DNA from 4 places in the Rhodopseudomonas sp. WA056 genome. Region 3 is predicted to be linked to each of the others. Evidence: riboswitches for the same ligand, from Rfam matches in the RefSeq annotation. Region 3 holds a riboswitch; each other region holds the start of a gene.
What was found. A riboswitch is a leader RNA that binds a small molecule or an ion and turns the genes downstream of it on or off. The one in region 3 is predicted to bind cobalamin.

Region 1: it holds a riboswitch for cobalamin, as region 3 does, so the genes downstream of both, DU475_RS08315 (ABC transporter substrate-binding protein) here and DU475_RS12535 (TonB-dependent receptor) in region 3, are expected to answer to the same signal.
Region 2: it holds a riboswitch for cobalamin, as region 3 does, so the genes downstream of both, DU475_RS18600 (DUF1636 domain-containing protein) here and DU475_RS12535 (TonB-dependent receptor) in region 3, are expected to answer to the same signal.
Region 4: it holds a riboswitch for cobalamin, as region 3 does, so the genes downstream of both, DU475_RS22135 (hypothetical protein) here and DU475_RS12535 (TonB-dependent receptor) in region 3, are expected to answer to the same signal.

Annotation. Positions count from the first base shown of each region.
Region 1 is NZ_QPFS01000029.1:2,651-10,569, forward strand. It holds gene cobA (uroporphyrinogen-III C-methyltransferase) at 1-295, shown strand, start outside; gene DU475_RS08315 (ABC transporter substrate-binding protein) at 334-1,287, opposite strand; cobalamin riboswitch at 1,320-1,522, opposite strand; gene DU475_RS08320 (hemerythrin domain-containing protein) at 1,647-2,156, opposite strand; gene DU475_RS08325 (hypothetical protein) at 2,173-3,453, opposite strand; gene DU475_RS08330 (DUF2249 domain-containing protein) at 3,450-3,740, opposite strand; gene DU475_RS08335 (membrane protein) at 3,827-4,297, opposite strand; gene DU475_RS08340 (FAD:protein FMN transferase) at 4,336-5,334, opposite strand; gene DU475_RS08345 (nitrous oxide reductase accessory protein NosL) at 5,346-5,897, opposite strand; gene DU475_RS08350 (DUF2705 family protein) at 5,894-6,721, opposite strand; gene DU475_RS08355 (ABC transporter ATP-binding protein) at 6,718-7,623, opposite strand; gene DU475_RS08360 (nitrous oxide reductase family maturation protein NosD) at 7,620-7,919, opposite strand, start outside.
Region 2 is NZ_QPFS01000110.1:8,451-16,369, reverse strand. It holds partial or broken gene DU475_RS18610 (nitroreductase family protein) at 1-433, opposite strand, end outside; gene cobT (nicotinate-nucleotide--dimethylbenzimidazole phosphoribosyltransferase) at 430-1,485, opposite strand; cobalamin riboswitch at 1,582-1,779, shown strand; gene DU475_RS18600 (DUF1636 domain-containing protein) at 1,888-2,319, shown strand; gene cobU (bifunctional adenosylcobinamide kinase/adenosylcobinamide-phosphate guanylyltransferase) at 2,316-2,846, shown strand; gene cobW (cobalamin biosynthesis protein CobW) at 2,850-3,854, shown strand; gene cobN (cobaltochelatase subunit CobN) at 3,989-7,702, shown strand; gene cobO (cob(I)yrinic acid a,c-diamide adenosyltransferase) at 7,699-7,919, shown strand, end outside.
Region 3 is NZ_QPFS01000053.1:23,263-31,181, forward strand. It holds gene DU475_RS12510 (acyl-CoA dehydrogenase family protein) at 1-244, opposite strand, end outside; gene DU475_RS12515 (carboxymuconolactone decarboxylase family protein) at 410-955, shown strand; gene DU475_RS12520 (MFS transporter) at 984-2,201, opposite strand; gene DU475_RS12525 (MFS transporter) at 2,287-3,534, opposite strand; gene DU475_RS12530 (DUF938 domain-containing protein) at 3,610-4,326, opposite strand; cobalamin riboswitch at 4,459-4,663, shown strand; gene DU475_RS12535 (TonB-dependent receptor) at 4,772-6,883, shown strand; gene DU475_RS12540 (hypothetical protein) at 7,017-7,304, shown strand; gene DU475_RS12545 (hypothetical protein) at 7,476-7,688, shown strand.
Region 4 is NZ_QPFS01000169.1:874-7,500, reverse strand. It holds partial or broken gene cbiE (precorrin-6y C5,15-methyltransferase (decarboxylating) subunit CbiE) at 1-300, opposite strand, end outside; gene DU475_RS22155 (cobalt-precorrin-6A reductase) at 299-1,081, shown strand; gene cobJ (precorrin-3B C(17)-methyltransferase) at 1,048-1,809, opposite strand; gene DU475_RS22145 (precorrin-2 C(20)-methyltransferase) at 1,806-2,534, opposite strand; gene DU475_RS22140 (precorrin-8X methylmutase) at 2,531-3,160, opposite strand; gene DU475_RS22135 (hypothetical protein) at 3,157-3,720, opposite strand; cobalamin riboswitch at 3,831-4,033, opposite strand; gene tcuB (tricarballylate utilization 4Fe-4S protein TcuB) at 4,121-5,257, opposite strand; gene tcuA (FAD-dependent tricarballylate dehydrogenase TcuA) at 5,244-6,548, opposite strand.

The DNA of each region.
Region 1 (7,919 bases), on a different contig from region 3:
CACCGGCCACGATGTCGACGGCCGCCTGCCGCGCGATCTCGACCTCGCGGCCCTGGCGGACGCGACGGCCACAACCTGCGTCTATATGGGCAAGGCCACCTTCCCGGCCCTCGCGGCGCAACTGATCGCCCGCGGCCTGAGCGCTACGACACCTGCCGTGATGGTCGAGAGCCTCGGCTCTGGCACCACAAATGTCGAGCGCGGCACCGTCAGCGAGATTGCCGCTCGCCTCACCGCCGACCGGCCGGCCGGCCCCTGCATGATCCTGTACGGCGCCGCGCTGGAAGAAGGCTGAGAACCGGCGCGCCGGACCGAGCTGTCACCAAGCTTCGTTCAATCGTGTGCCGCGGCCGAAGCAACGCCGTGCCTCCGGCTGATCTGCTCGATCGCATCCGACAGCCGATCGAGCGCGGCCGGCAGCATCGGACCGCCGCAGACCGTGAGCTGATCGGGGACAACGATCCGCCGGGTTTGCGGATAGGCCTGCTGAATCGCCGGATGCAGCAGCAAAGCCTTGCCCTGATCCTCAGCCTGCGGCTGCTGCTCCGACACCAGCAACAGATCCGGCCGCGCAGCGACGATGGCTTCAAGCGACGCGAAGCCGCCATAGCTGAGGCCAAGATCCGAGGCGGCATTCGACAGCCCCACCGTGTGCAGCAACGAGCTGAGCAGACTGTCGCCGCCGGTCACCCAGCCGCGCCGCGACAGCGCCAGCACCCGGCCCTGCCAGCGTGACGCCGTTTGCCGCGCGCGCTCGGTTGCCCGGTCGATCGCAGCGATCATCGCGTCCGCTCGCTGCGGATGGCCGACGAGCTCGCCGGCCCGAACGATCTGCGCCTTGACCTCGTCGATCGTCCGCGGCACGTCAAACTCCTCGAGCGGGATGTGCTGCGCGCGCAGCAGCTCGCGGGTGGCGCGCTTGCCGTAGCGGCCGGCCAGCACCACGTCGGGCGCCAGCATCAACAGATCCTCCGCCTCGCCGGACAGCGACGGAAACCGCTTTGCCTCGTTCGCGAGCCAGGACAGCCGCGGGTCACGCGCATAGGGCCCAAGGCCCATGATCTGCTCCGGATCGGCCAAGGCGATTAGCAACTGATCGGTGCACATATTGATCGAGGCGATCCGCTTCGGTGCGGCGAACACCGGCGATGACAGCAGGCCGATCACACCGAGGCTGATCAGTCCGATGACCGGCAGCGCCAGATGGCGTAGCCAAGGGGTCAACCGTTGCTCGCCCGAAACGACGGGCGCACAAGCGCCGCGATGCCGCGCAGTTGTTCTGGTCAAGACGACATCCTCCGCCGGCCCATCGCCGAACGAGTTGCACACCTGTACCGGCCGGTCTCCTGGCTCGCGGATATCCGGCGCGTCCGCCTTCCCGGCCAAGCCGGCCAGTGGCATTCGAGGACGCTCCGATCCGCCCACAGTTGCGAGGGCAGCCACGGCATTGGGGCAACGACACCCCGCACCGCATTCCCGTTTCACCCCTCGTGCGAGGGGCACCGGTACTGGTTTCGGTTAAGCACGCCGCCCCGGGCCGCACAAGGCAGACGATCCGCCGAATGGTCGCCCGCCGGGGCGGGCCACTGCCGGTGGCACCGTCTGGCCGCCCGACAGCAAAGCGAGGGTCGCAGCCTGCCCCCTGTTCATGACGCTTCCGCGCCCTGGGACGCCCTGACATAGGCGTCGTACAGGCGTGCCTCCGTGGCATCGTCCATGGTCTGATCGAGCAGTGGCAGCAGTGCCATCTCTTCCTTCTGGACGTGCACGACCATGCGTTGCACCAGCTCGGCGCCGGCGCGGCTGAACTCGCGCCAGCTATCGGCGTCGAAGCCGTTTGCCTGCGCACGCCGGGCCTGCGCAATCAGCTTTTCGCCGAGCGGCCGCATGAAATTGTGCTCCTCGGTGAGATGGTCGCCTATCAGTTGATCGCCGACCGAATCGAACATCGTGAACAACTGCGTCTCTTCGAAGTCGAAATGCCGCAACGTATCTGCTTCGATCGCCGCAGAGAGATCGGCGAGCAGCCGCGCGCCGGCGGGATCGGCCACGCTGATCGGCTGACGACGCGAGATCGCCGCCTCGAGCCGCTCCATCAGCGCGATGGTGGCGCGATGCTCGTCGTGCAGGGTCTGGCTGATGCGGTTGGCAAACATGGCAGGCTCCTTGAAACTAACAGTTGCGGGTGCGGCCCGAAGTGAGCGACGGCAGAATGCTGGCGATGTAGGCGGCGAAGGCGAGCGCCCCGGCGGCGCCAACCACCGCAGCACCGGCAGCGAGCTGCGGAATGTCGAGCACGATCGCCAACGCCAGCACGGCGATCGCGATCAGATGGCAGACCGCATGCGCCTTGAGCGGGGCAGCGACGCCGAGGTCTGTCAGCAGCGGCGGTCCGCCGCTGGCGCGGCTGACATGCATCGAGGCCAGAAACGGCACGATCCGCTGCAGCACGCCGAGCAGGAACGTCATCAGCCAGCCGCCGAGCGCCACCAGCCCGAACAGCGTCGGCCCGCCGAGGCCGGCCCAGCCCTGTAGCGCAGCAAGCGCTGCAAGCGGCGTCAGCGCCAGCATGACCCAGGAGAAACGGATCAGCACAAACGACAGGCCGAGGCGCTTGCGCATGCCGCTCGCCAGCGCGACGCGCATCAACCCGAGATGCAGGCCGACCGCGACCGCGCCGACCACGCAGGCCGCAATCTGCAGTGCGACGACATCGTCAAGCGCACCGATCGTGCCGAGCGCCACGGTGGCGGTGGCGGCGCCGAAGCCGAACCATGCCGTCCGCTGATCCGGCGCGTTCGACAGCGCGAACATCGGGATCAGCACGTGGCTGAAACCGAGCGCCAGCATTCCCATGAAACCGAATCCACCGAGGATCATATGGGCGCGCGCCGCCGCGGCGTGATCAACGAAAACCCCGAAGCGATGGTCAAGCGACAGTGCGAGGCCCAGCGCCACGAGCGCGATCAGCGAGGCGAGTGCCGCCCAGCCATAGGCGCGTACCACCGGCATACTTCCGGCGCGCCGCAGATTGTCGGCCAGCAGCACGGCGAACAGCAGCAGTCCCAGCGTCGTCGCCGCAGCACCGCCGATCATCCAGATGCTATCAGCAGCCGCCATCCCGGCGATCAGCACCACCGCGCCCGGGATCAGCAGCCAGGATGCCAACCGGATCGGCCACACCGCCGCCAACGGCCGCGTCGTCGCCACCGGGAGAAGCTGCACCGCAGCGCCGACCGCGGTGAATGTCAACACGCCGAGCGTCAACAGATGCACCGCGGCCAGCGACGGACCGGCCCCGCCGCGAAACCGCGGAAAGTCGTCCGCTGCCAACAACACCGCGCCCCAAAGCAGAACGTGACACACCGCGGCGGCGACGAAGAACCGGAACGGAACCGAAGCGGGCAGCAGCCGGCTCTTGGCCGTCGCGAGAAATCCGCTGGCAGCGATCATACGGGGCCTCGCTGGATCTCAAGCAGCACCTCGCCGTCCCGCAGCGGCATGTCAGCGGCCGGCGTCACCATGCGATGGCGCCAGCCCCGCGCGTCGAGCTCCGGATACAACAGCAGCGGCTCCTGACTGACGAGCGCCGTCAATCCGTCCCCCGCCTCGCCGCCGTCGATCAGGCGAAGCACCGCCACCAAGGGCTCGGGACACGGCAGGCCGCGGACGTCGACATGCAGCCGGTCGCCGACGTACCAGCGGCGTCCTCGTTCGGTTCGTGCGTTGCTGCGGCTCATCGCGGCTCACTCCATGGCTCAGCCGACGCTAACCGGGCGAACCCAGCCATCTTTGTTCTGCCGCAAGCTCAATCGCGAATGGCGGGTCAGAACAGCCCGTGCACACCGCCGACCGCGCCGAGCACGGTGATCAGCGAAATCGTGCTCAGCACCCGATGGCCGCGCAGCGCCACCCGGAAGGCGCGGTCGGGATCGCGCCGCGCCCGCGCGTCGAACCAGGCGTGCAGAAACAGCGGCTCGGCCACGAACAGCATCACGATGAAAATCGCCCACAGTCCGAGCATCGCGCCGAGCCACCAGAATTGCGGATCAGCGAGCTGATCCCAGCGGTCATAGGCGTACAGCATGTAGAAACCGGAGATCCCGACCAGCAGCGTCGAGATCCGCGCCTGGGCGGCGAAGCGACGCTCCAACGCATCGAACAACGGCAGCCGCTTCGTCGCTTCCATGTCCAGAAGGCTCGGCAGGATCACGAAGGTGACGAACAGCAGTCCCCCGATCCAATGCACCACGCCGAGCACATGGATGATACGAAAGACGGTCGGCCAATCCAGCATCACGACATCACCGCGGCGTCAGAGCAGCACGCGCTTCCTTAGGCGCGCAGCCACTGCACGCTCCCCTCTGCATCCGCCAGCAACACTTCGACGCCCGCCCGCGCGCGAAGGATCGCGACGATGCGGCTGCGGTCGAGCACGCTGAAGGCGGTCGACAGCGCATCGGCCTCCGTCGCGGTTGGCGCGACCACGCTGACAGAACGATACGACGAGGGGCAGCGTCCCGTCGATGGATCGAACAGATGCGTGAACTGACCCGCCGGATCGAAGCGAAAGCCTGCGCCGGATGACGTTGCGATAGCACGATCCACCAACTCGACGGTACCAAGCTCGACGCCGGCTTTCTCCGGATCGGCCAAGCCGACCCGCCAGGGCGCACCGTCCGACTTTGCGCCGATCGCCCGGATCTCGCCGATGTCAACCAGCGTGGCGGTCATGCCACCCTTCCGCAGCAGATCGACCACGCGATCGGTAGCGAAGCCTTGCGCGATGCCGTTGAGCGTGATGGCGGCGCCCGGTCGTTTCAATGCGATGCGATCAGCCGACACCAGCACATCGTGGTAACCGACCTTGGCCAGCGCGCTTGCGACCTCCGCCTTCGCCGGACCGGCAGGATCAGCTCCGGACCGCTCGAAGTGGCTTCGATAGAGTTCCCACAACGGCTGAACAGTGGGATCGAACGCACCGCCGGTCAGCGCAGCAAGATCCAACGTCGTCTGCAGCAGCGCCACCATGTCCGGATCCGGCGCAATCAACACCCCGGATCGATTGAGCACGCAGATCGCCGAGTCCGGCCGGTACAGGCTGAACATCTGCTCGAGCCGGCGCACTTCGTGCACACTGGCCTCGACCAGCCTCGCCGCGGCGACGCGATCAGGATGGTGGATCTCGATCGACACCTGTGCGCCGAGCGCCGAACCGCGCCAGCGCACCGGCCCGCCCGCCTGCGACGGCACCGCACGCCCGAGCATGGCGACGCCGAACGCGCTGGCAGCGATGGTGACGAAGCGCCGCCGGTTGAGTGCTGACTGCGTCATGGCATTTCTCGCTAATTCATCCGGGTCTCGGTCGCACCGTGATGATCGCTGGCGGACGACGCATCGCTGCCGAGGACGTAGTTGCTGGGAATAGCATCGAAGGCGACCACCCGCCCTCCGTTCGCGGCGGCGAAGGCCTCGGCGGCGCCACGGTCGCTGAACGGCACGGTCTCGGCCGCCCCCATCCCGCCGCGCTTGCGGCTGTCGATCACGAAGAACGCCTTCCTGGCATCGACCCAGTTGGTTTCGCCCGGCTGATCCCAGTTCGGCGCCCGCCCCATGTCCGAGACGTAGATCGCGCGGATGTCGCGCGGCTGATCCGGCATCAACGTGAAGGCAACCGCATCGCGCGCGGAGGAAAACCAGTACGGATCGATCCGGCTCGCGGTGATGATCTGCCCCTTCGGACCGGGATGCTCGACGAGGTTCATGCCGCAGAACACGCCCATCGCCTCGTCGTTCAGCGCCACCGGCGGCGGCATCACGGCCGAACCGGACTTGTCGTTGCAGCCCGCGAGCAGCAGCGCGGCCGCGAGCAAGACGATACAACCTGAAATTCTCATAGCTCCCTCCGGGCGAATACCAAGATGGCGAGGCCGAGCGGCACCGCGACCCATGCCGCCATGCCCGCAAGCAGGCTGACGAAACTGGGATGCACGGTGCCGGCGAGGCCCGCCATGCCGGCGAACTGGCTGACATTGGTGCCGGTCAGATTGCTCAGCCGGTACAGATCGGTCGGATTGAAGAACAGCAGCACGTTGAGCACGCCGCTGGAAATCAGCCGGCCCTGATCGACCACCAGCACGCCGAGCAGCGCCATGTCGAACACCAGCACCAGCAACAGCCAGATCCCGACCGCGATGCCGGCCGCGGTGCCGCGCTGGCGTACCAGGCTGGACGCCGCATAGCCGAGCGCGACGAACACCGCGCCGAGCAGCACCGAGGTGCCGAGCATCGCGGCAAACGCCGCCCAGCTCTGCGACGACACCGGCGTGCCGCTGATCACCAGTGCCAGCGCCGAGACGCCGTAACCGACCAGCGTCGCGAAGCTCAGGATGGTGACGTGGCCGAGAAACTTGCCGAGCACGACGTGCGTGCGTGCGACCGGATAGCTCAGCAGCAGGATCATGGTGCCGCGCTCCATCTCGCCGACGATGGCGTCGTGCGAGATCAGCAGCGCGATCAGCGGCAGCAGGAAGATCGTCAGGCTCGACAGGCTGACGATCACCACGTCGAGCGCGGCGGCGCCGACATGGCCGGTCGGAGCGCTGCCGAGCAGCGTCAGCGACAGCGACAATCCGGCGAGCAGCAGCGTCGCGGCAAACACCCAGCGATTGCGCAAGCCTTCCTGAATCTCCTTCAGAGCGATCACCGCGATGGGCTTCATGCCGCCCGCTCCTGCCGCCGAAGAAAATGCGCGTACAGCTCGTCGAGGGTCGGCTCTGCAACGACGATATCAGCGACGGCGGGGTCGCCTGCCGCCTGCCGCAGCAACCGCATCTTGCCGGCGTGATCGACGACGCCGATCTCGCAGCAATCGTGCTCCATGACCACCTCGTTCGGGAACCAGACCGGACGTGCGGCAGGGGCAGCCAGCTTCAACCTGAGCCGGATCGGCAGCCCCGCCAGCGCACGCAGCTCCGCCAGCGTGCCGTCTGCGACCAGGATGCCGCGGTTCATGATCAGCACCTGTTCGGCGCGGCCTTCGAGCTCGTCGAGCGCGTGCGACGAGATCAGCACCGTGGCCCCGTCGCGCCGCAGCTCGTCGAGGATTTCGTAGAACGTCAGCCGCAGCGCCGGATCGAGCCCAGTGGTGGGCTCGTCGAGCAGCAGCACCCGCGGCCGACCGAGCAGCGCCTGCGCCAGCCCGAGCCGCTGCCGCATGCCTTTGGAGTAGGTGCCGACCAGCCGCCGCGACGCTTCGCCGAGGCCGACCCGCTCCAATAGCGCCGCGCCTTGCTTGGCGTCGCTGCCCTTCAACCGCGCATAGAACGCCAGCGTCTCGCGCCCGGTCAGCGCGGCGTTGAACGCAACGTTCTCCGGCAGGAAGCCGAGGCTGCGGCGGCCCGCAAATTCGCCGGCAGCCGGGTTCTCGCCGAGCACGCGGATCGATCCCTTGTCCGGACGGATCAGGCCGAGCATCAGTTTGATCAGCGTGGTCTTGCCGGCGCCGTTGTGCCCGACCAGGGCGCTGAGCCGCCCAGGCTCGAGGGCAAACGACACGTCGTGCAGCGCCCGCACCGCGCGGTAGCGCTTCTCGACATGCTCGATGGCGACAGTCGCGGTCATGGCGCCACTCCCGGCATCGGCCGCGGCGGCGGAGCGATCAGCGGGCGGGTATCGACCACGCCGCCCGGATACAGCGCTGGAAACTGGCTCTGCGCCCAGCGCAGCACCTGAACCGCCGGACTGTTGATCAGCAGCTTGGCGGCGGGAGCGGTCCACAGCACCCGGTCGACCAGATCGTTCGGCCGATACGCCGCGTCGGCGATGCCGTCGTTGTCGAGGTCGAACGCCGGATTGTCGCTCCAATAGTTGCCGCGCCCGTCCTTCGACCAGTCGAGGTCGCGGGTGCCGACGTATTT
Region 2 (7,919 bases), on a different contig from region 3:
GGCCGACGCCGAGGCCCTGTGCGGTCGCGCGATCGCAGAACAGCGCGAACTGCCGCGGCGCGACGTCGATGCCTTCGAGTTTGAGTTTAGCGTACAGCGCCGCACGGTCGCCCTGATACGCGGTCGCTGCCACCTCGTTGCAGCGCAGGAAGTTGGCGCGGATCCGCGCCCGCGTCTCGGCCGAGTCGACGCTGATCCAGCGCCACGGCTGGCTGTTGCCGACCGAGGGGGCAAGCTGGGCCAGATCGAGCAGTTGTTCGATCAGCTCCGGCGCCACGGAATCGGTCTTGAAGCGGCGGACGTCGCGGCGCCACGCGATCAGTTCGGCGAATTTGTCGCGAAACGCTTCATCGAACACCGGCGGATTGGCGTTGGCGGCGGCGATCTCGGCCGGATCGGTCATCGCCACCAGTCTGTTCAGCGTCGAGCTCATAGTTTGCCTGCGAGCACGTCGGAGAGATCGGCGACGTCGGTGAGCAGCCGCGAAGCGGCGCGCAGCAGCGGCACCGCAAGGATCGCCCCGGTGCCTTCGCCGAGCCGCAGCCGCAGATCGAGCAGCGGCGCGGCATCCATCGCCTGCAGCGCGAGATCGTGGCCGCGCTCGGCGGAGCGGTGGGCGAATACGCAATAGTCGCGGGCTTCCGGCGCCAGCCGCACCGCGACCAGCGCCGCGGCGGTGGCGATGAAGCCGTCGACGATCACCGGACGGCGCTGCGCGGCGGCGCCCAGCACCGCGCCGGCCATCATGGCGATCTCCAGCCCGCCGAATTCGGCCAGCACTTCGAGCGGTGCGGTGGCGGTGCTGCGCATCGCCGCCTTTTCGATCGCCGCCTTCTTCTTGACCATCCCGTCGGCGTCCTGGCCGGCGCCGATGCCGATGCTCTGGTCGAGCGGGGCCGGACCGAGCCGATGCAGCAGCAACGACGATGAAGCCGTATTGCCGATCCCCATTTCGCCGAGCGCGATCACGTCCGCGCCCGCAGCGATCTCGGCACGCGCCAGCTCGGCGCCGCGATCGAGCGCCTGGCAGGCCTCCGCGATGCTCATCGCCGGCTGACGCGCCGCGTTGGCTGTTCCCATCCGGATCTTGGCGTCGATCAGGTCGGGATGTTTCGGCAGTTCGGCGGCGACGCCGGCATCGATCACCCGGACATCGACATGGTTGGCCGCCGCGAACGCATTGGCGGTGGCCTTGCCGGCCAGATAGGTCATCACCATCGCCACCGTCACGGCGGACGGATATTGCGACACGCCTTCTTCGGTCAGGCCGTGGTCGCCGGCGAACACCATCAGCACCGCGTTGTCGGCGCGCGGCGGCTGCGGATGTCGCATCAAAGCCAGCTCGATCGCGAGGTCTTCGATCCGCCCGAGCGAGCCGAGCGGCTTGGCCTTGCCGTCCACCCGCGCCCGCAAGGTTGCTTTCAGCGTCGGGTCGACCGGGGTGATCGAGGGCGGCTGCCAGGTGACGAGGGTGTCGGTCGGCATCGGATGGTCCTTTGGTTCGGCAAGGCGCGCAACTGACGTAACCGCGCAAGTCCGGTCAACACCACCTTCGCGTTGTTGACCCGCAACAGCGTCGCAGCTAGCGTGCGCCGCGATGGTCCTTCCGTAAGGAAGGTGAAAAGGGAAGCCGGTGGGAGACGCGGTGCGTCTCGATCCCGGAGCTGCCCCCGCAACTGTAAGCGACGAGCCATCGCCGAGGCCACTGGGAAATCCTGGGAAGGCGGCGAATGGCGGCGACTCGCGAGCCAGGAGACCTGCCATCGCGTATTGTGCTTTGAAGGCGTCGTCGGGGCGGGGTGCACCGGACGGAAGCAGTGCGGACGGCAAAGGCCTCTCCCGCGCGTTCCGACAAAGCTCGATAGCTGACGCGATGATTCGAGCCCGATGGATTCCGAGCCCCATGCCGATGTGAGCGCCGATCCGCCGCGCGTGCTGCCTGGCGCGCCGGTGATGGTCAGCGTCTGCACCACCTGCAAGACGATCGACGGCGTCGCCGTCGGCGCTCCGATGCTGGAGGCGGTCCGCGCCGCGCTGGCGGACGCCGGTTCGGTGCAGGTGCGCGCCGTGCAGTGTCTGTCCGCGTGCAAGCGCGCCGCGACTGTCGCGGTGTCGAGTGCGGGCGGCTACACCTTCGTGTTCGGCGATCTCGACGGTGCCAGCGGCGCCGACGCGGTGGCGACGTTCGTGGCCTCCTATCAGGATAGTCACTACGGCCTGGTGCCATGGCGGCAGCGTCCGGAACTCCTGCGCAAGAGCACGCTCGTCCGCCTGCCGCCGCCGCAATGGTCGCCCGACGATGGGCGGGCGCCGGCATGAGCGCGCTGATCTCCACCCTGGTGCTCGGCGGCGCGCGTTCCGGCAAATCGGTGTTCGGCGAACGGCTGGTCACCAGCAGCGGCCACGCTAAGATTTATCTGGCCACCGCGACCGCCAGCGACGACGAAATGTCCGACCGGATCGCGCATCACCGCGCCCGCCGCGGCGATGGCTGGACCACGATCGAGGAGCCGCTTGGGCTGGTCGATGCGCTGACCCAGCATGCCGGCCGTGGCCGCGCGGTGCTGGTCGATTGCCTGACGCTGTGGCTGTTCAATCTGATGGAAGCCGGTCGCGATCCCGAGGTCGAGGCGAGGCGGCTGGCGCGCTATCTCGGCGTCGCCGCCGGTCCGATCGTGCTCGTCTCCAACGAAGTCGGCCTCGGCCTGGTGCCGGAGACGCCGCTCGGCCGCGCCTTCCGCGACGCGCAGGGCCGTCTCAACCAGACCGTCGCCGCAGCCGTGCCCGACGTCGCCTTCATCGCCGCCGGCCTGCCGCTGTGGCTGAAACGCCAAACAGGAGAGTAGTTCATGACCGACCGCGTTCCCGTCACGGTGCTCACCGGTTTTCTTGGCGCCGGCAAGACTACGCTGCTGCGCGCGCTGCTCAATCAGTCGAGCGGCCGCCGCATCGCGGTGATCGTCAATGAATTCGGCGATGCCGGTTTCGACGGCTCGCTGGTCGAGGATTGCGGCGCGTCGGTGTGCGCACCGGGCGACATCGTCGAGCTGACCAACGGCTGCATCTGCTGCACCGTGGCCGATGATTTCATCCCGACCATGGAGAAGCTGCTGAACCGAGACACGCCGCTCGACGCGATCGTGATCGAGACCTCCGGCCTGGCGCTGCCGCAGCCTCTCCTCAAGGCGTTCGCCTGGCCGGCAGTGAAGACCCGCGCCACCGCCGACGGCGTCGTCACGGTGGTCGACGCGCTGGCGCTGAGCGAAGGGCGCGTGCCGCTCGACGACGACGCCGTGAAGGCGCAGCGCGACGCCACGCATGACGATCCGATCGAGGAAGTGTTCGAGGATCAGCTCGCCTGCGCCGATCTGGTGGTGCTGTCGAAGAGCGATTTGGTGGCGCCCGATCAGCTTGCCGCGCTCGAGGCCAAGCTGGCGAGCCGGGTACGGCCGAACGTCCGCATCGTGCGGTCGCATGGCACGCTGGCGCCGTCGGTGCTGATCGGGCTCGATGCCGAAGCCGAGAATGATCTTGCATCCCGCACTGGCCATCACGCCGAAGGCGAGGAACACGATCACGATGATTTCGACTCGCTGGTGATCACCCCGCAGCCGGCGGAGACGCTGGACGCCATGAAGGCGCGGGTCGGCGATGCGCTCGGGCTCGACGGCGTGCTGCGCGTCAAGGGCCATGCCCGTGTCGCCGGCAAGCCGGCCCCGGTCGTGGTGCAGGCGGTCGGCTCGCGGATCGATCTCGCTTTCGCCCGTCCCGACGCCGAGCGCCCGGACCATCTGGTGGTGATCGGCCTCAAAGGCTTCGATGCCGACGCCGCCCGCCGCGCGCTGGCGGGGTAGTTCATGTCGTCTTCCGTCATTGCGAGCGAAGCGAAGCAATCCAGGAGCTCCGGACCGGGAGCTGGATTGCTTCGTCGCTTCGCTCCTCGCAATGACGGGGAGAGCGCGGTGCTCGTGCCACCAAGGCCCCTCGTATGCACCTGAAGCTCGACACCAGCGTCAGCATCGACGACGGCGACGTTGCGCGCGATCTTGGTCAGGCGACGGCCGATATCGTGGTGCTGTCGGCGGCCGACAGCGATCTGGCAGCGTTCGGCGCGGCGCGCGACGCGATGCCGGACGACTATCCGACCCTCCAGCTCACCAATTTCCTGGCGCTCGGCCATCCGGCGTCGGTTGATCTCTATGTCGAGCGCACGCTGGCGAAGGCCAAGCTGGTCATCCTGCGGATGCTTGGCGGCGAGGCCTATTGGCCGCACGGCGTCGACAGCCTGCGGCGCGATGCGCTGGCGCGTGGCGCACAGTTCGTCTGCATTCCGGGTGAGATGGAGTGGAACGCGGAGCTGGCTGCGCGCAGCACCGCCGATCTCGACGACGCTCACGCGCTGTGGCGCTATTGCAGTGAGGGTGGTGCCGACAATATTCGCCTGGCGCTGCGCTACGCCGCCTGGATGATCCTGCGTGACGACTGCCCGCCGCCGCCGCGGCCGATGCCGGCCGCTGGTTTCTGGCCGGCCGAGCCGCCCCCATCGCAGCGCCGCCGCGCGCTGGTGATCTTCTATCGTGCCCTGGCGGCGAGCGGCGATACCGCGGCGATTGCGGCGCTGCGTGACGCTCTCGCCGCGCGTGACTTCGATCCAACCTGCATCTTCGTGACCAGCTTGAAGGATGCGCGCTCGATCGCATTCCTGCGCAGCGTGCTGACCGCGACGCCGCCGGACGTCATCATCAACGCCACCGCGTTTGCGACCGCCACCGCCACGGACGACTCCGGGGTACTGGCGTCGGCGGACTGCCCGATCCTGCAGGTGGCGCAGGCCGGGGTGACGCGCGAGCATTGGGAGCAATCCGGCCGCGGTCTCAATCCGCGCGACCTCGCCATGCATGTCGTGCTGCCCGAGGTCGACGGCCGTGTCTTCGCCGGCGCCGTGGCGTTCAAGCAGCGCGGCGGCGACGCCGAATTCGCTCCCACCGTGTATCAGCCGCTGCGGGACCGGATCGACGCGGTGGCGGACCTGGCGCAGGCCTGGGTGCGGCTGCGGCATTTGAAACGTGATCAGCGCCGTGTCGCGATCATTCTGGCCAACTATCCGAATCGCGACGGCCGGCTCGGCAATGGTGTCGGCCTCGATACGCCGCAATCGCTGCAGGATCTGTTGGTGACGCTGCGGTCCGAAGGCTACGCCGCCGGCGAATTGCCGTCCGACACCGCAGCGCTGATGGAGCGGTTGCAGAGCGGCCCGACCAACGAGCTGGACGACCGTGCCACGCGTGTCGGAGGCGTGAACTGGTCGGTGGCGGACTATGCGGCGGCGTTCGCCGAGCTGCCGCAGGCGGTGCGCGAGGCGATGACTACGCGGTGGGGTGCGCCGGAGCACGATCCGCATGTCGCCGATGGCGTTTTTCGCCTCGGCCTGCATCGTTTCGGCAACATCCTGGTCGGCGTGCAGCCGGCCCGCGGCTACGCGATCGATCCGAAATCGAGCTTCCATGATCCGGAACTGCCGCCGCCGCACCACTACGTGGCGTTCTATCTGTGGCTGCGGCAGGTGTTCGGCGCCGATGCGGTGATCCATCTCGGCAAGCACGGCAATCTCGAATGGCTGCCGGGCAAGAGCGCCGGGCTGTCGCGCGATTGTTTTCCGGCCGCGCTGCTCGGTCCGCTGCCGCATCTCTATCCGTTCATCGTCAACGATCCCGGCGAGGGCATCCAGGCCAAGCGGCGCACCGCCGCGGTGATCGTCGATCACCTGACGCCGCCGATGACCCGCGCCGAACTGCACGACGAGATGGCGCGGCTGGAAGCGCTGGTCGACGAATATGCGATGGCGGCCGATCTCGATCCCAATCGCGCCGACGCCATCGCCGAGGACATCATTTCGCTGGCCCGGGCGACGCGCCTTGATGAGGACGTCGCGATCGACCGCGATACTGCGACGCTGGACGCGCTGCGGGCGATCGACGCGCATCTGTGCGATCTGAAGGAGATGCAGATCCGTGACGGGCTGCACGTGTTCGGCCGCACGCCGCAAGCTTCGCAGCGCGACGAGTTGCTGGTGTCGATCGCGCGTCTGCCGCGCTCCGAGCTGAAGCCGCAGGACGCCTCGCTGCATCGCGCGTTGGCAAGCGATCTCGGCTTGACGGATGCGAACGGTGCCGCGTTCGATCCGCTGACCCGTGATCTCGTGACGCCCTATGCCGGTCCGCGCCCGGCAGCTCTGGCGGCACTGAGCGATCGGCCGTGGCGGACCAACGGCGATACGGTCGAGCGCGTCGAAGCACTCGCGCTACGGCTGGTGGCGAGCGAAGCGCCGCCGCTCCAATGGTCACAAGCGCGGCCCGTGCTGGACTGGATCGCGACGTCGCTGCGGCCGGCGATCGAGGCTTGCGGCGATGCCGAGCGCGATGCTTTGCTGCGCGGGCTTGATGGCCGCTTCATTCGGCCGGGGCCGTCCGGCGCGCCGACCCGCGGCCGTCCCGACGTGCTGCCGACGGGGCGTAATTTCTTCGCAGTCGATGTCCGCGCGGTGCCGACGCCGTCGGCGTGGCGGATCGGCCAGCTCGCCGCCGAGCGGCTGATCGAATCCTATTGGCAGGAGGCCGGCGAATGGCCGCGCTCGATTGCGCTGTCGGCGTGGGGCACCGCCAATATGCGCACCGGCGGCGACGACGTGGCGCAGGCGCTGGCGCTGATCGGTGCGCGGCCGACTTGGGAGGACGCCACCGGCCGTGTCACCGGTTTTGCGATCGTGCCGCTGTCGGAGCTGCGACGGCCACGCGTCGACGTCACCTTCCGCGTCTCCGGGCTGTTCCGCGACGCCTTCCCGGTGCAGATGGATCTGATCGCCAGCGCGGTCGCGGCAGTGGCGGCGCTCGACGAACCGGATGACGCCAATCCGATCGCCGCCCAGGTCCGCCTCCGCAGCGAACAATTAGTTCAGAGCGGCGTCGATCCCGATCTGGCGAAAAGACAAGCCGGCGCGCGGGTGTTCGGCGGGCGGCCCGGCACTTACGGAGCCGGGCTGCAGGCGATGATCGACGACGGCGGCTGGGACAGCCGCGATGATCTCGCCGGCGCTTACCTCGCCTGGGGCGGCTACGCCTATGGGGCGGGGCAGGAGGGGGCCGAGGCGCGTGACGAATTCGCGGCGCGGCTGACGCAGATCGATCTGGTGGCGCAGGCGCAGGACAATCGCGAGCACGACATTCTCGATTCCGACGATTACTACCAGTTCATCGGCGGCCTGTCCGCGACGGTCGAAAACCTGCGCGGACAGGCGCCGCGGATCGCCCATGTCGACACCTCGCGGCCCGAGGCGCCGTTGCCGCGGACGCTGGCGCACGAAATCTCTCGCGTGGTGCGGGGCCGCGCCGCCAATCCGAAGTGGGTTCAGGGCGTGATGCGCCACGGCTACAAGGGCGCCTCCGAGATTGCCGCCACGGTGGACTATCTGTTCGGCTTCGCGGCCTCGACCGACGCCGTCGGCAACCGTCATTTCGACCTGCTGTTCGCCGCTTATCTCGAAGACGACGCTGTGCGCCAGTTTCTGCAGGACGCCAATCCGGCGGCGCTGCGCGATATCGTGGCGCGGTTCGACGAAGCGATCCGGCGCGGGCTGTGGACGCCGCGCTCCAACCGCGCCGCCGATCTGCTCGCCGAATTTCTCACTCCGAAGGAAGCTGCATGACCGATCCGTTGCCCGACCGCGACGAAAACGCCCGCCACGCCGAGAAGGCGAAGAAGCGGAAGGCCGCGCACGACAAGAAGCTGTCAGGCATGACAGATAGCAAGGGGCTGATCATCGTTCACACCGGCACCGGCAAGGGTAAGACCTCGGCGGCGCTCGGCATGGTGTTCCGTCACATCGGCCACGACATGCCGGTCGGCGTGGTGCACTTCACCAA
Region 3 (7,919 bases):
GCAACACCTTGTGCTGGGCGCCGTCGAGCCCGCCGCCGCCGTATTGCGTCGGCCAGTCCGGCACGGTCCAGCCCTTGTCGCGCATCCGCTCGAACCAGACCTTCTGCGCCTCGGAGGCGAATTTGGCGTTGCGGCCGCCCCAGAAATTGTCCTCGTCGCCCTGCATCGGCGTGCGCATCTCGGCGGGGCAATTGGCCTCCAGCCAGGCGCGGGTCTCTGCGCGGAATGTATCGAGATCGGTCATGCGGTTTCCATCCACATTTGCGCCGGCGCGTTGCACGCCGACGATGCATTTATTGGCGGCGACCTTGGCGCGTCACGCGGTGGAATTCAATATCCGTCTCGGGCTGCGGTCTTGCGGCGATGTGCTAGGGAACGAACGCCCGATACCCGAAGAGGACAACCGAGGATGCGCCTGAATTTACTTTCGCCTGGCGAAATGAGCGCCGAACAGCGCGCCATCTACGACGAGTCGATCGCCAGCAAGCGCGGCAGCCCGCCGCCGCCGATGATGGCGTGGCTGGCGAGCCCGGAGATGGCCCGCCACGCGACGCGGCTCGGCGCCTTCCTGCGCTACGACACCTCGCTGCCCCCGGCGCTGTCGGAACTGGCAATCCTGGTCACCGCGCGGCATTGGACCGCGCAGTTCGAATGGTACGCGCACAAGAAGATGGCGCTCGACGGCGGGCTCGACCCTGCCATCATCGACGCGATCCGCGACCGCCGCACCCCATCGTTCGACGATCCGAAGGCGCAGGTGATCTACGATGTCGCCCGCGCCTTGCACGAAGCCAAGGGGCTGCCGCAGCCGCTGTATGACGAGGCGATGCGGCTGCTCGGCGAGCGCGGCTTGGTCGAAGTGATCGGATTGTGCGGCTACTACACTATGGTGTCGATGACGCTCAACGCCTACCAGTTCCCGCTGCCAGACGACGAGACGCCGGAGCTGGCGTGAGACAGTCGTTTCCGCGGCGGCCGAAAGGCTATCGTCGCCCCCGCCGCACCATGATCAGCGCTGCGGCGGCGAGTTGCAGCGCGATGCAGCCGGCGAACGGCAGCGTGTAACTGCCGGAGGCGTCGCGCAGCAGGCCGATGATGCCGGGGCCGAACGCATAGGCGACCTGGTTGATCGCGGTGTTGAGCGCGACCAGGACGCCGAACGACGACGCAGGAAATTCGCGCTGGATGATCAGCGCCGGTAAGGTGATCAGATTGCCGACCGAAAAGCCGAACAGCGCGCAAGCGGCCAGCAGCAGCGCCTCATCGCGGGTGGAGATCAACACGCCCAGCGCCACCGCCTGGCTGGCGAACGACAGCGCCGAGACCAGACGCTGATCGAGACGATCGATCACCACCGACAGCGACACGCGTCCGACCACCGCCATCGCGGTCAGCAGCGACATCGCCAGCGCGGCACGCTCCCGTCCGATCAGCGGATCGAGATAGGCGATCAGGTGGACGATGAAGCCGACTTGCGCGAACAGCACCAGCGAGAACGCGATCGTCGCGGTCAGAAAACCGAGGTCGCGCAACGCGCTGCCGCGGATCGCGCCGGACGACAGCGGCCGCGGCGCGGCGGCGACCGGAGCGGCATTGGCGGGATGCCGCGGCGGCGCAACCACGATCGCGACCAGCGGCATCAGCAATATCACCGCGGCGACTGCCGCCGCAAAGGTCGCCCCGGCGAAGCCGAGCGCGCCGATCAGCGCCACCAGAAGCGGCACGCCCACGATGCCGCCGAAAGAGGCGCCGTTCAGCGCCAGGCTGATCGCCATGCCGCGGCGCCGGTCGAACCACAGGCCGAGCGTGTTGGTGATCGCGCCAAGACTGGTCCCCGCCCAGCCGACCGCCAGCAGCGCATCGACCGCATAGAGCTGCCAGACCGCGTCGATCCGGCCGAGCAGCGCAGTGCCGAGCGCCATCGCGGCGATGCCGCCGAGCAGGCAGGCGCGCGCCCCGATGGTGCGGATCACATCGCCGACGAACGCCACCAGCAGCGCACCGGCGAGATAGAAGAACGTCGTTGCGGTGGCGATCTGCGACGACGGCCAGCCGTGAAGTCGGGCCAGTTCTGCGAGGTACACGCTCTGGCCATAGAAGCCGAGGCCCCAGCCGAAGGTGGCGACGACGAAGCAAACCACGACGATCCGCCAGCCGGGATAGCGGAACGAGGTCTCGTCGGGAGCCGGGGTCGTCACCATCGGCGGCGAGCGTCATTCGTCGCGCGCGACGGCATCGGACTCCCTCCCCTGTCCGGCGTTCGCCGCCGGCCGTGTTGGTGCGCGGTCAGACGCCGCGATCGGACAGTTCGGTGGCGGCCAGGGCCGCACGTCTTCGTATCTTCGACCAGCCGGTGACGGCCAGCACGATCAGGCCGAGCAACACCGGCGGAAACACCGCGAGATTGACGGTCGCCCAGCCGTAGTCGGCCAGCAATTGGCCGGACGCGAACGAGCCCAGCGCCATCAGGCCGAAGATGATGAAATCATTGACCGCCTGGACCTTGGTCCGCTCGTTCGGCTGGTGGGTTTCCAGCACCAGCGCCGAGGCGCCGACGAACGCCAGGTTCCAGCCGACCCCGATCACGAACAGCGTCGCCCAGAAGTGCGGGGCGGTGACGCCGGTGAGGCCGATGCCGGCGCCGAGCGCCTCCAGGACCAGGCCGGCCGCGACCACGCGCGGCGCGCCGAACTTGATGATCAGCGAGCCGGTGACGAAGCTCGGCGCGTACATCGCCACGATGTGCCATTGCAGGCCGAAATTGGAATCGCCGACGCTCAGCCCGCACATCTGCATCGCCAGCGGCGCCGAGGTCATCACCAAATTCATCATCGGATAGGCGATCGCGCCGCACAGCGCCGCTGCGATGAAGCGCGGCTGCCGCACGATCTCCAGCAGCGGGCGGCCGCCGGCGCGTTCGGCCGGCTTCGGCCTCGGCGCATCGACGCCCCACAGCACCGCCATGGCGATCAGCGCGATCGCCGCCTGCACCACATAGGAGAACGCGAACAGATAGGGCTGCCAGACGTCCATGGTCCATTGCACGAGCTGCGGACCGAGCACGCCGGCGAACACCCCGCCGGCCATCACCCACGACACCGCCTTAGGCCGATAGGCCGCGCTGGCGCCGTCGGCGGCGGCAAACCGGTAGGACTGCGACACCGCGGCGTAGAGCCCGCCGATGAACGTCGCGACGCAGAACAGCAGGAACGAGCCGTACAGGATGGCGACGGCGCCGAGCACGCCGGTGAGCGCGCCGCAGCCGGTGCCGATCATGAAGGCGACGCGCCGGCCGTAGACCCGCGCGATCCAACCGGTCGGCAGCGTGCCGGCGGCGAGGCCGAGCACGTACATCGACAGCGGCACGGTGGCGAGCGACATCTGCGGCGCGAGCTGGGCGCCGATGATCGAGCCGGTGGCGAAGATCACCGCGGCGTTGGCGCCGGTCAGCGCCTGCGCCGCGACCAGCCGCACCACATTGGAACGGGCACGGGCATCGTCTTCGACGATGTCGTTGGCCGTCGCATCGACCATCGGCGGGGATTCTCCTCGCGCCGGCCGACACCGGCCGGCGATTGCGCGCGCATCATAGGGCCGGGCCGGGCGCGATCAACCCGCCGCAGCACCGCCGGCCGCATCGGCCCCCGCCGGTTTTGCCCGTACAAACACCAGGATCAGGTTGTTGGCCGGCATCTCGACGATCTCGCTCAGCGTCAGACCGGCGCCGGCAGCCAGGCGTTCCAGATCCGCCACGTCGCGCACGCCCCATTCCGGATTGGCGTCGCGCAGGCTGGTGTCGAACACCGCATTGCTGAGCGCGGTGTGCCTGCCGTCCTGCTTGAACGGCCCGTACAGCACCAGCATCCCGTCGTGGCGCAGCAGCCTGCCGGCGCCGGCCAGCAGCCCTTCGGCGACGCGCCACGGCGCGATGTGCACGACGTTGGCGCAAAACAGCGCCAGCAGCGGCCCGGGTGCGGTTCCCTCCACCGGCGCGACCGACCAGGCGGGATCGGCCAGATCGATCCGCTGCGGCGGCCGCAGATTGGCCAGCGCCGCATCGGCACGCCACGCGGCAATACTCTCCAGATGCCGGTCGTTGAGATCGCTCGGCCACCACACGATCGACGGATGCTCGCGCGCCAGTGCGGCAATATGCTGGCCGGTGCCGCTGCCGGCTTCGAGCACGTCGCCCTGCCGGCCGGCGAGCAGCCGGGCCAGCACGGCGCGGATCGGCGCGTCATTACGATGAAACGCAGCGGCATCGAGCCGGCCGTCGGGCTCGACGCGCCGTCCATCCTTGCCGAACTCCACCACGAACTCCGCCATCGCCACCTGCCGCATCCGCTATCGTGCGAGGTGTACAGACCCGGCTGTTACACGCAAGTCACAGCCGGTCACAATCCGACCACGATTGGGCCTGTTCGCCGCCATCGGCGAATTGACTCGCGAATCCCGGGACTCCTAGATGGAGGCGACGGTTTCCCGAAAGGGGATGAAAAGGGAATACGGTGCGGACGCAGACACTTTCGCGTTCTAGGCCGTAGCTGTTCCCGCAACTGTAAGCGGATCGTCTTTCGTCGGATGCCACTGGGAACCTCGGTCCTGGGAAGGCGACGGAAGATCAACCGCGAGCCAGGAGACCTGCCGTCATTCGTGGTCACACGCGAAGTTGCCGGCCGGGAATTGCAGGCATTGTCTTCACCGCTTCCGAACAAGCCGGTGAGACCTCGTTCGCTGTGACGTGCCACAGACGTCAGCCGAGGTTGATCCCATGCATTCCCGTCCCGCCGCGCCGCGGCCCTGCTCCGCCCTTTCGCGCGCGCTTCTCGCCTCCACGATTCTGGTGCCTTCACTTTCGCTCATCACGCCTGCCACCGCGCAGGACGTGCTGCCGGAGATCGTCGTCAGCGCCACCGCGACCCGCACCTCCAACGCCATCGTCGGAACGTCGAGCACAGTGATCACCGCCGAAGACATCGCTCGTTCACCGGCCCAAACCGTGCAGGACATCATCGCGCAGACGCCCGGTGTGCAGAGCACGTCGCTGTACGGTGGCGTCAACGGCACCGGCTCCTCGGTCGATCTGCGAGGCTTCGGCGCCACCGCAACCTCAAACACGTTGTTCCTGATCAACGGCCGCCGTCTCAACGACCTCGATCTGCAGGGCATCGACTTGTCGAGCCTCCCGCTGCAATCGATCGAGCGTATCGAGATCACTCGCGGCGGCAGCGGTGCGGTGCTGTACGGCGACAATGCTGTCGGCGGCGTCATCAACATCGTCACCAAGACCGGTGCCGGCGGCCCACCCGCAACGTTCCGCGCCGAAGGCGGCGTCGGTTCATTCAACCAGCGCCTCGCTGCGGTGTCGGCGGCTTTCAATTCTGGCCCATGGTCAACGTCGGCCTTCGCCAATCACGTCCGTACCGACGGTTACCGCGCCAACAACGCGCTGGAACAGAACAACGCGCTCGGCGAACTGCGCTACACCACCGCCGATCTCAGCGCCTTCCTCAATATCTCCGGCGACGACCAGCATCTCGGCCTGCCCGGCTCCCGCACCGTCGATCCGTCGATCGGCGTCAACCAGCTCCAGACCGACCGCCGCGGCACCAACACGCCGTTCGACTATGCGGACAAGCAGGGCGCCAACATCACCGCCGGCTTCACCAAATCACTGTGGGACGGTGCCGAACTGATCGTCGACGGCGGCGTTCGCGACAAGCGTCAGCAGGCCGGCTATTTCGGCAGCTTGCCGCTGTTGAGTTCCCGCGCCAGCGCATTCGACGCACATCTACGGACCTGGTCGATCACGCCGCGGCTGAGCATCAAGAACGCGTTCTTCGGCCTGCCGTCGAAGATCCTCACCGGCCTCGACTATTACGACGCGACCTATGATTCCGACCGCGGCCAGTATCGCGGCACGCCGCCGGTTCACGTCTACAACCTGTCTCAGAAGACCCTGGCCGGCTATTGGCAGCAGACCATCGCCGTCCTGCCGACCACCGACTTCTCCTATGGCGGCCGGGTGCAGAGCGTGAAAGTCGAGGCTAGCGACCGACTCAATCCGCTGGCGCCCGGTTATTTCGGCGAAGCGCAGGCGCTGCCGCTGAACAGCACCGAGACCCAGCATGCCCTGCACGTCGGCCTCGAGCATCGCTTCAACGATGTGTTCAGCGTGTTCGCCCGCGCCGCTCGTGCGTTCCGCACCCCGAATGTCGACGAACGTGTCGCCTCCGGACCGTCCTACGACGCGTTCTTCAATCCGATCCCAGGCACCTTCGCGCTCAAGACCCAGACCTCGGTGGATGTCGAAGGCGGCTTCCGCATCAAGTCAGGTCCGTTCGAGATGCAGACGAGCGTCTACAACATGGATCTGACCAACGAGATCCGCTACGATCCCGTCAACTTCTACAACACCAATCTCGATCCGACCCGCCGTTATGGCGGCGAAACCAGCTCTTCGCTCCGCATCAGCGACTCGCTGTTGCTGCGCAGCGGCGCGGCCTACACCCGCGCGACCTTTCGCGAAGGGCCGTTCTCCGGCAACGACGTGCCGCTGGTGTCGCGCTATACGGCAAATGCCGGCGTGACCTGGAACATCTGGCAGAAATACGTCGTGTTCGATGCCACTGCGCGGGCCTGGAGCAGTCGCTTCATGGACAGCGACAATGCCAACAGCCAGGTCAAGATCCCGGCCAACGGCACCGTCGACGTCAAGCTGAGCGGCGAGATCGACCATTTCTTCTGGTCGCTGAGCGTGATCAACCTGTTCAACGCGCAATACTACGACTATGCGGTGGCCAGCACCTTCACGCCCGGCCGCTACGGCGCCTATCCGCTGCCCGGCCGGACCTATCTGGCCAAGGCGGGTGTGACTTTCTGATCGCACGGCGGCGTTCCACGCCGCTCACACGCGAAACCAATGTCGAAGAGCCTCCGTTCGCCGAAAGGCTGTTCGGAGGCTTTTTTCGTGCTATCACGCCGCCTCCCGATTGGACTGCAATTGAACTGGAAGAATGACGAACGACGACGATCACAAAGTCGGCGGCGTCGCTGAAAGCGACGGCGCAAAGACCGAACGCGAGGCCGCAGCCAAAGCGGTCCTCGACAATATGGCACGCCTGCGCGCCCTGCGGCTCGCACGCGAAGCCGCGATGCCGCAATCCGCGACATCGGGCAAGACCCAGCGCGCCAGGACGACGGCCTCGACCACCAAGCGAGGCGCCAAGAAGGCCGAGGACGACAAGCCGCGGCCGCTGTCGGAGTGGCTGGCCGACCAGCAGAGCTCGGGCCGGCGGACCTGATCCGAGGCCGGGCCCGCGCCCGGCCCGAGGGCGATGCGAAAATCGCGTGCGAGCTCTGACGAATCCGCTCTGGTCTCGGCGCTGCAATCGCAGTTGAAATAAGAGGACAGTAACGCTGGTTGCGTGTGCGCTCCGTCCCACCCGCGCCGGCCATCACGGAACCGAGCCCCAATGATCGGCTTCCTCCGCAAGCGACGCAAGTCCGCCGCTCCGGGCCGGGACAAGAGCTCCGGCCGCGGCGGCGAAGCCGACCCGGCGAAGCCGGAGCAGCAGCCCAAGCCGGATCAGCAGAAGCCGGCTGCGGCCGTGGAAGACGACCCTTACGAAAGCGGGGACATCTGCGCGCCGGCTCGCGATCGCGACGACTACACCAAGGATCTCTAGCGTTCGATTTCGGCGCGTTGTCTTCACGAGAGCCGTTCCCACCCGGCGGGAAGGCCGGCTGCGCCACCGCGCAGCGGATCTCGGCGCGATGCCTGGCGAACTCCGAGCGCGGTGAGAGACGGGCGCGGTGATATGCCCCCCCCCGTCGGACAACAGCACGCGCAGCCGCAACGTCGCCATCGTTGTTATCGCCCGAGCCTGCTACTCGACGATCGCCCGTCAGCGATTAGT
Region 4 (6,627 bases), on a different contig from region 3:
CGCGAGATGATCGGCCAGCACCGATCCCGCGCCGTGCCAGAACGGATCGCCGGAGCACAGCACGGCGACGCGGCGGCCACGCTGCGCCAGCACGTCGGGGAGCGAGGCCGCGAACGGCACGCGCCACGGCATTGTGGGCTTGTTCAATGCGGCGACGAGGGAGAGATGGCGATCACCTCCGACGATCAGCTCGGCGGTGTCCAGCAGCGCCCGTGCGCGCGCCGACAACCCCTTGAGGCCGTCCTCACCGATTCCGACGATGGACAGCCAGGGCTGCGTCGTGTCATCGCTGGTGATCATGACGCTCCCTTCATCGCATCGCTCGCGCGTATTGATCCTCGGCGGCACTGCCGATGCCTCGGCGCTCGCCCGGGCGATCGCCGCCGAGCCGGCCGTCGACGCGGTGCTGTCGTTCGCCGGCCGCACCGATCACCCGAAGCCACCGCCGATCCCGTTTCGCGTTGGTGGCTTTGGCCGCATCAGCGGCTTGGTCGATTACTTGCGCGCCGAGCGGATCGAGCGCGTCGTCGATGCGACGCATCCATTCGCGGCGCAGATGAGCCGCCACGCGGTGATCGCCTGCGCCGAAGCGGGCGTGCCGCTGTTGGCGTTGGAGCGGCCGGCGTGGCAGGCGGTCGCCGGTGATCGCTGGGTCGATGTCGAAGATCTCGCTCAGGCGGTGAGCGCGCTCGGCGCAGCGCCGCGGCGGGTGTTTCTCGGCATCGGCCGCCAGAACCTCGAGCTGTTCGCGGCGCAGCCGCAGCACGCCTATCTGGTCCGGCTGGTCGATCCACCGCGCGGGCCGCTGCCGTTGCCGAATGTCGATATCGTGGTGGCGCGCGGACCGTTCGATCTCGCCGGCGACCGCGCGCTGCTGCGGGCGCACCGCACCGAGATCGTCGTCGCCAAAAATGCCGGCGGCGATGCGGCTGTTGCCAAGATCACCGCGGCGCGCGAACTCGGGCTGCCGGTGATCATGGTGAAGCGGCCCGCGGTGCCGGATCGGCACTGCGTCGCGACGGTCGCCGATGTGATGGCCTGGCTCGGTCACGACACCGCTCCGGAGAACCGCGGGGTGTAGACGAAAGCGGCGCCGCTGCGACGCGGAATGATCCGGGTCTGCGACGAGCCGATCATCACCAGCGTGCGCATGTCGGCGCGTTGCGGCACCGCCTCGCCGAGCGGCGCCACGTCGATGCGTTCGCGTGGATCGCTGATAGCGGTCGCAAAGATCACCGGCACGGACGCGGGATGGATGGTGCGCAGCAGCTCGAAGGCGCGGCCGAGCTGCCACGGCCTGGCCTTCGAGATCGGGTTGTACAGCGCGATGACGAAATCGGCCTCCGCTGCGGCGCGCAGCCGCTTCTCGACGGTCTCCCACGGCTTGAGATTGTCCGACAGGTTGATCGCGCAGAAATCGTGGCCGAGCGGCGCGCCGATCCGCGCCGCGGCGGCGAACATCGCGCTGATGCCGGGCAGGATGCGGATGTCGAGCTCGCGCCACGACGGATCGCCGGCTTCGATCGCTTCGAACAGCGCCGCCGCCATCGCGAACACGCCGGGATCGCCGGAGGAGACGATGACGACATGGCGACCCTCGGCCGCCAGCCGCAGCGCGAAGCCGGCGCGATCGAGCTCTTCGCGGTTATCAGACGCGTGCCGCTGCAAGCCTTCACGCTCAGCGACGCGCGCCACATAGGGCGCGTAGCCGACGATGTCGGTGGCGCGCGCCAGCGCTGCGCTGACTTCGGGGGTGATCAGTTCCTGCGCGCCGGGCCCGAGGCCCGCGACGACGACAGATCCGGTCATGGCCGTCGTCCCTGTCCGTGGACCAGCACGATCGAGAAGTAAGGCGCGTCGTCGGTGGTCTTGTCGGCGAGCGGCATCACGACCTGATCGTCCATCGCGCCGCGCTCGACATAGATCGCGCGATCGAGCAGGCCGGCGTCGTCGAGCGCGCGGCGCACCTTCGGCAGATTGCGGCCGAGCTTCATGATCACGATTGCATCGCCGGTGGCGAGCGCCGCCTTCAGCCGCGCTGGTCCGAGCGTTGCCGGCACCACGCAGAGCACGTCGTCGCCATAGGTGATCGGCGTGCCGCTCGCAGTCCAGCATGCCGCCATGCCGGAGATGCCCGGCACGACTTCGACGCGGATGCGCGGCGCCAGCCGGCTGTGCAGATGCATGAACGAGCCGTACAAAAAGGGATCGCCTTCACACAGCACGACGACGTCGCGGCCTTGCGCGATGTGGTCGGCGAGCCGCGCGACGCATTGTTCGTAGAAGCTGCGCAGCGTCGCCGCATAGGCCGGATCGTCGAGTGCGATCTCGGTCGTCACCGGATAGTCCATCGGTTCTTCGATCACGCCCTCCGGCAGCAGGCCATCGGCGATGCGGCGGGCGTGGCCGGGGCGTCCGGCTTTGCGGAAATACGCCACCACCTTGGCGCCACCGATCAGCCGCGCAGCGCGGACGCTCATCAGGTCTGGTGCGCCTGGGCCGACGCCGACGCCGTAGATCGTCGGTGTGCTCATTCGCGTTCGCTCGCCAGCGCGTTGATCGCCGCAGCCGTCATCGCGCTGCCGCCGCGCCGGCCGCGCACGATCACGCAAGGCGAGGGTGAGTCCGTCAGCAGCGCGTCCTTGGATTCGGCGGCGCCGACGAAGCCGACCGGGATGCCGATAATGGCCGCGGGCCGCGGTGCGCCGGGCTCGGCGAGAATTTCGAGCAGGCGGAACAGCGCGGTTGGCGCGTTGCCGATCGCGACCACAGCGCCCTGCATCCGGTCGCGCCACAGATCGACGGCGGCGGCCGATCGGGTGGTGCCGAGCTTTGCAGCGAGGGCAGGAACGTCAGGATGGTTCAGCGTGCAGATCACTTCGTTGTCGGCCGGAAGCCGCTTGCGGGTGACGCCATTGGCGACCATCTGCGCGTCACACAGGATCGGCGCGCCGGCCTGCAGCGCGGCGCGGCCCGCCGCGACGAAGTCGGGCGTGAACGCGATGTCGCCGGCGACTTCGACCATGCCGCTGGCGTGGATGATGCGCACCGCGATCTTCTCCTCGTCGGGCGTGAATCGATCGAGCGCGGCTTCGGCGCGGATGATGGAGAACGACTGACGATAGATCGCGTCGCCGTCTCGTTCGTAGGCGTAAGTCATCGGGCGGCGTCCTCGATCAGCTCGGGGAGAAGGGATGGGGGCTGCTCTGTGTCGGCGACCGCGCTGTCGCTTGAAGTCTCCATCGCGGAGATGCTGAGCCCCGCGGCGAGGGCGAACTGCATCAGGATGGCGCGTGCGGCATCGCCAGCACGCTGAATGTACAGCCTGTTCAGGCGACGGAGCGTCGTGGGGGGCAGGTTGGTGATCAGTTCGCTCGGAACACCGGGCTGCTCGCGAGAGCTGAGGACCGCGAAGGCTATCCGCCGGCTGCCGGCGAACGCGGTGATCGCTTCGACGGCTTCACGGCAAAGATCCGCCTGATCCGGCAGTACGATCAGGATCGCGCGCAGCAGCGACGAATCGAGCGAGCGATCACATGCCTGCGCAGCGAAGGAGGCGAGGTCGCTGGTGTGCAGACGGTCGGCGTCACCGGTCCACGCCTCAGCGAAGGCTGCCAGCGTCTCGGCGCAGGGCGACAGCACCGCGATCTCGGCGGCGTCCGGCGGAAGCGACGGCTGAGAACCGGCAATGACACCGGGATGGAGCGCAGTGGGCGGCATCGCGCCGAATCTCGTCGGTTGGCCATCGCGGGCGATGGCTCAAAACCGGCGAACGGACCTGCACTCCGGACCGCCGAAAGACATCCCGGGGCACCCCGCCCGAAACGACGTCATCATAGCAGGCGACGGCAGGTCTCCTGGCTCACGGGTCGTCGCCGATGCAGCCTTCCCGGAAGTTATCCAGTGGCGTGTTGCGTCGGCTCGCCGTTTACAGTTGCGGGGGCAGCTTCGGCTCGGCCGCTGCGGGCAGCGGCCTTCCGATATTCCCTCTTCGTCCTGTCGAGGACAGGACACCGTCGGCGCGCGATGTTTGGGACGGAAACGGCGAACTGTCAATCGACCTTCACGACCAGTTTGCCGGCCTCCCGCGTCCATCAAATTCGCGCCAGCTTGATCAGGATCAAAGCGAGTCGCCCGAGGCGTCCGGAGCCCGCGCTGAAGCGCGGCGACTGCTGTCGATTGCGGCACGCAGCAGCGCCGCTGCCCGGAACGGCGCGTGCAGCGCCTTGCTGAACGGCAGCGCGGCGAACAGGCCAAACACCAGCCCGAGATGGGCGGTGAGCAGCGGCGCCATCGCGGGCGTGCTGCGGAAGCCGAGCACCGCAAGCCCGCTGGCGCCGACCAGGGCCAGCAAGACGAGAAACGCGACGTTGAGCTTGGTCTCGCCGCGGTCGCTCGACGCGCGGTCGGCCCGCGCTTCCAGTGCCAGCAGCCCGACTGCACCCACGGTCATCGTCACGCCGCCGACGAGCCCGAGCATCACCGGCAGGCTGGCGAGCGGGTAGGGCGCCATCACGCCCAGCAGGTGATGATAAGCGGAAGCCGCGATCGTCGACAGGCCGCTGAGCACGAAGCCGCCGGCAGTCAGGTGATGCAAGATCCGTCGCCGCTGCGAGGTTCGCTCATCATGGTCATGGCAGCCGGGTCCGCCGCCGCCGAGGTGGCGCAGCGTGATGATGTCGGAGAGGGCAACCGGCAGCGCGCGCACGATCTCGCTGATCGTCGTCTTTGGCGCGATCGTGCGCCAGTATCGCAAAGTCGCCAGCGTGATCGCAATCACTGCCCACGCGAACGTGCCGCCCGCGAGCCCGGCCATCGCCGGCCACGGCAGCACGCGATAGAACGCGCCTTCGCCAGCGTATGTCGTCCGTAATGCTTCTGGTGAGCCCGTGCCCAGCACCAGCGCGAAGGTGATCAGCAGCGCGAGCGCGACGGTGGCGGGCACGGCGAGCGATGAGGCGCGAAAGGCGCGACCGAGCGCGGGCGGCCACAGATGGTCGGCATAGGAGCGCTGCCGAAGATCGGCGAACGTCGCCGGCAGGTTGACGGCGAACGGATGTGGTGGTGCGTATTGGCAATCATGCCAGCAGCCCTGGCAGTTGTGGCACAGGTTCGACAGGTAGCTGACGTCGCTCAGGCTGAAGTTGTGCTTGCCGTCGATCGCTGGAAACACCGGGCAGAGCCCATCGCAATACATGCAGGCGCTGCAGATCCGCAGCACGCGCTCGGCTTCGAGCATCGGATCAGCCGCGGACATGGCGCGCTGCCTCCTCACCTGCGATCTGGCCGAATACTGCCGATAGGGTGATGCCGAGCCCGGCGAGATAGCCGCGGCGCAGCACATTCGCAGCCATGATCATGCCGGCCGCGAACAGGTCGTCGTGGCGGCGACCGTCGGCCTGGACCACCCGCATCGTTGCATCCACCTTGATGCCGTAGTGCACGAACGTCAGCCCCGGCCGCATCGGATAGGCGGCAAATGGTGGCTCCGCGATGGTACGCGCGGCGTTGGCCGGGGCGGCATTGAAGTCCTCGATGCTTTGCAACAGAGCCGTGGGATCGATCTGCAGCGCGGCAGCTAGTTCGCCGAGGTTCGGCGCAGTGACTGGCGCCAGGGCGGATGGCGCGGCACGGGCGAGGCCTTGGGTATCGAGCACCAGATAAGCGATCTGGCCTGGGCAGGCGGCGATCCTTGGTCCCCATTTGGCGTAGTGCGTCGGCTGGGATCCGGCCCCTACGACGTCGATGCGAGCACCGGATCGATCGACAACGACGCCGAGTGGAATCGACGTGATCCGGGTCACGATGCCGCCATCGAATTGCGGCCCGCGCGCATCGACCGGAACGACATGGCATGTAGTCGGATCGCCGATCGCACAGCCGCCGGCCCCGATCAGCAGATCGAGCAGGCGGCCGTCGGCATAAGGCGTGCCGCGGACCATCCAGCCCTCGGCAGTGCTGCCGAAATTGGCGCGCAGCCACGCCGGGTCGGCGCCCGCGCCTCCGGCGCAGACGACGACACTGCGCGTGCGGATTGGGGCGTCAGTGCCGGTGCTACGCACGTTGACGGTCCAGCCGCTGCCCTCGCTGTGGAGAATCGATCGGACCTCGCTGTCGTAGTTGATTGCGATGCCTAATCGCTCGGCAGATGCGTACAACGCATTGATCATTGCCTTGCCGCCGCCGAGCGGAAATGCGGTGCGGCGGGAATACGGCATCACCCCGGTGCCGGGCGGCTGCAGATGCACGCCGTGTTCGATCAACCAGCCAGCGATGCTGTATGAACGTTCGATCAGCGCCTCCGTGAGAACCCGGTCGGTCTCCTCACCGGTCACGCTGCGCAGCTCGGCGCGCAATTCATCCGCCGTATAGCGATCGGGGACGTAGTCGAGCGGCGTCTCGTGCGTCAGCCGGAAATTGCGACCGTGGCGCGCATTGCCGCCGCGCAAGGGCCGCGGTGCCGCTTCGAGCAAGCGCACCGCAGCGCCGCCTCGGCGCGCGGCGATCGCCGCGCAAAGACCGGCGATGCCGCCGCCTATCACCGTCACATCCCACAGCAAGATGCGGTCAATCCGGTCGAGATGATGCGCCTTCGTCGCTCGACAGCGGACAGGGAGGGCGCGGCTT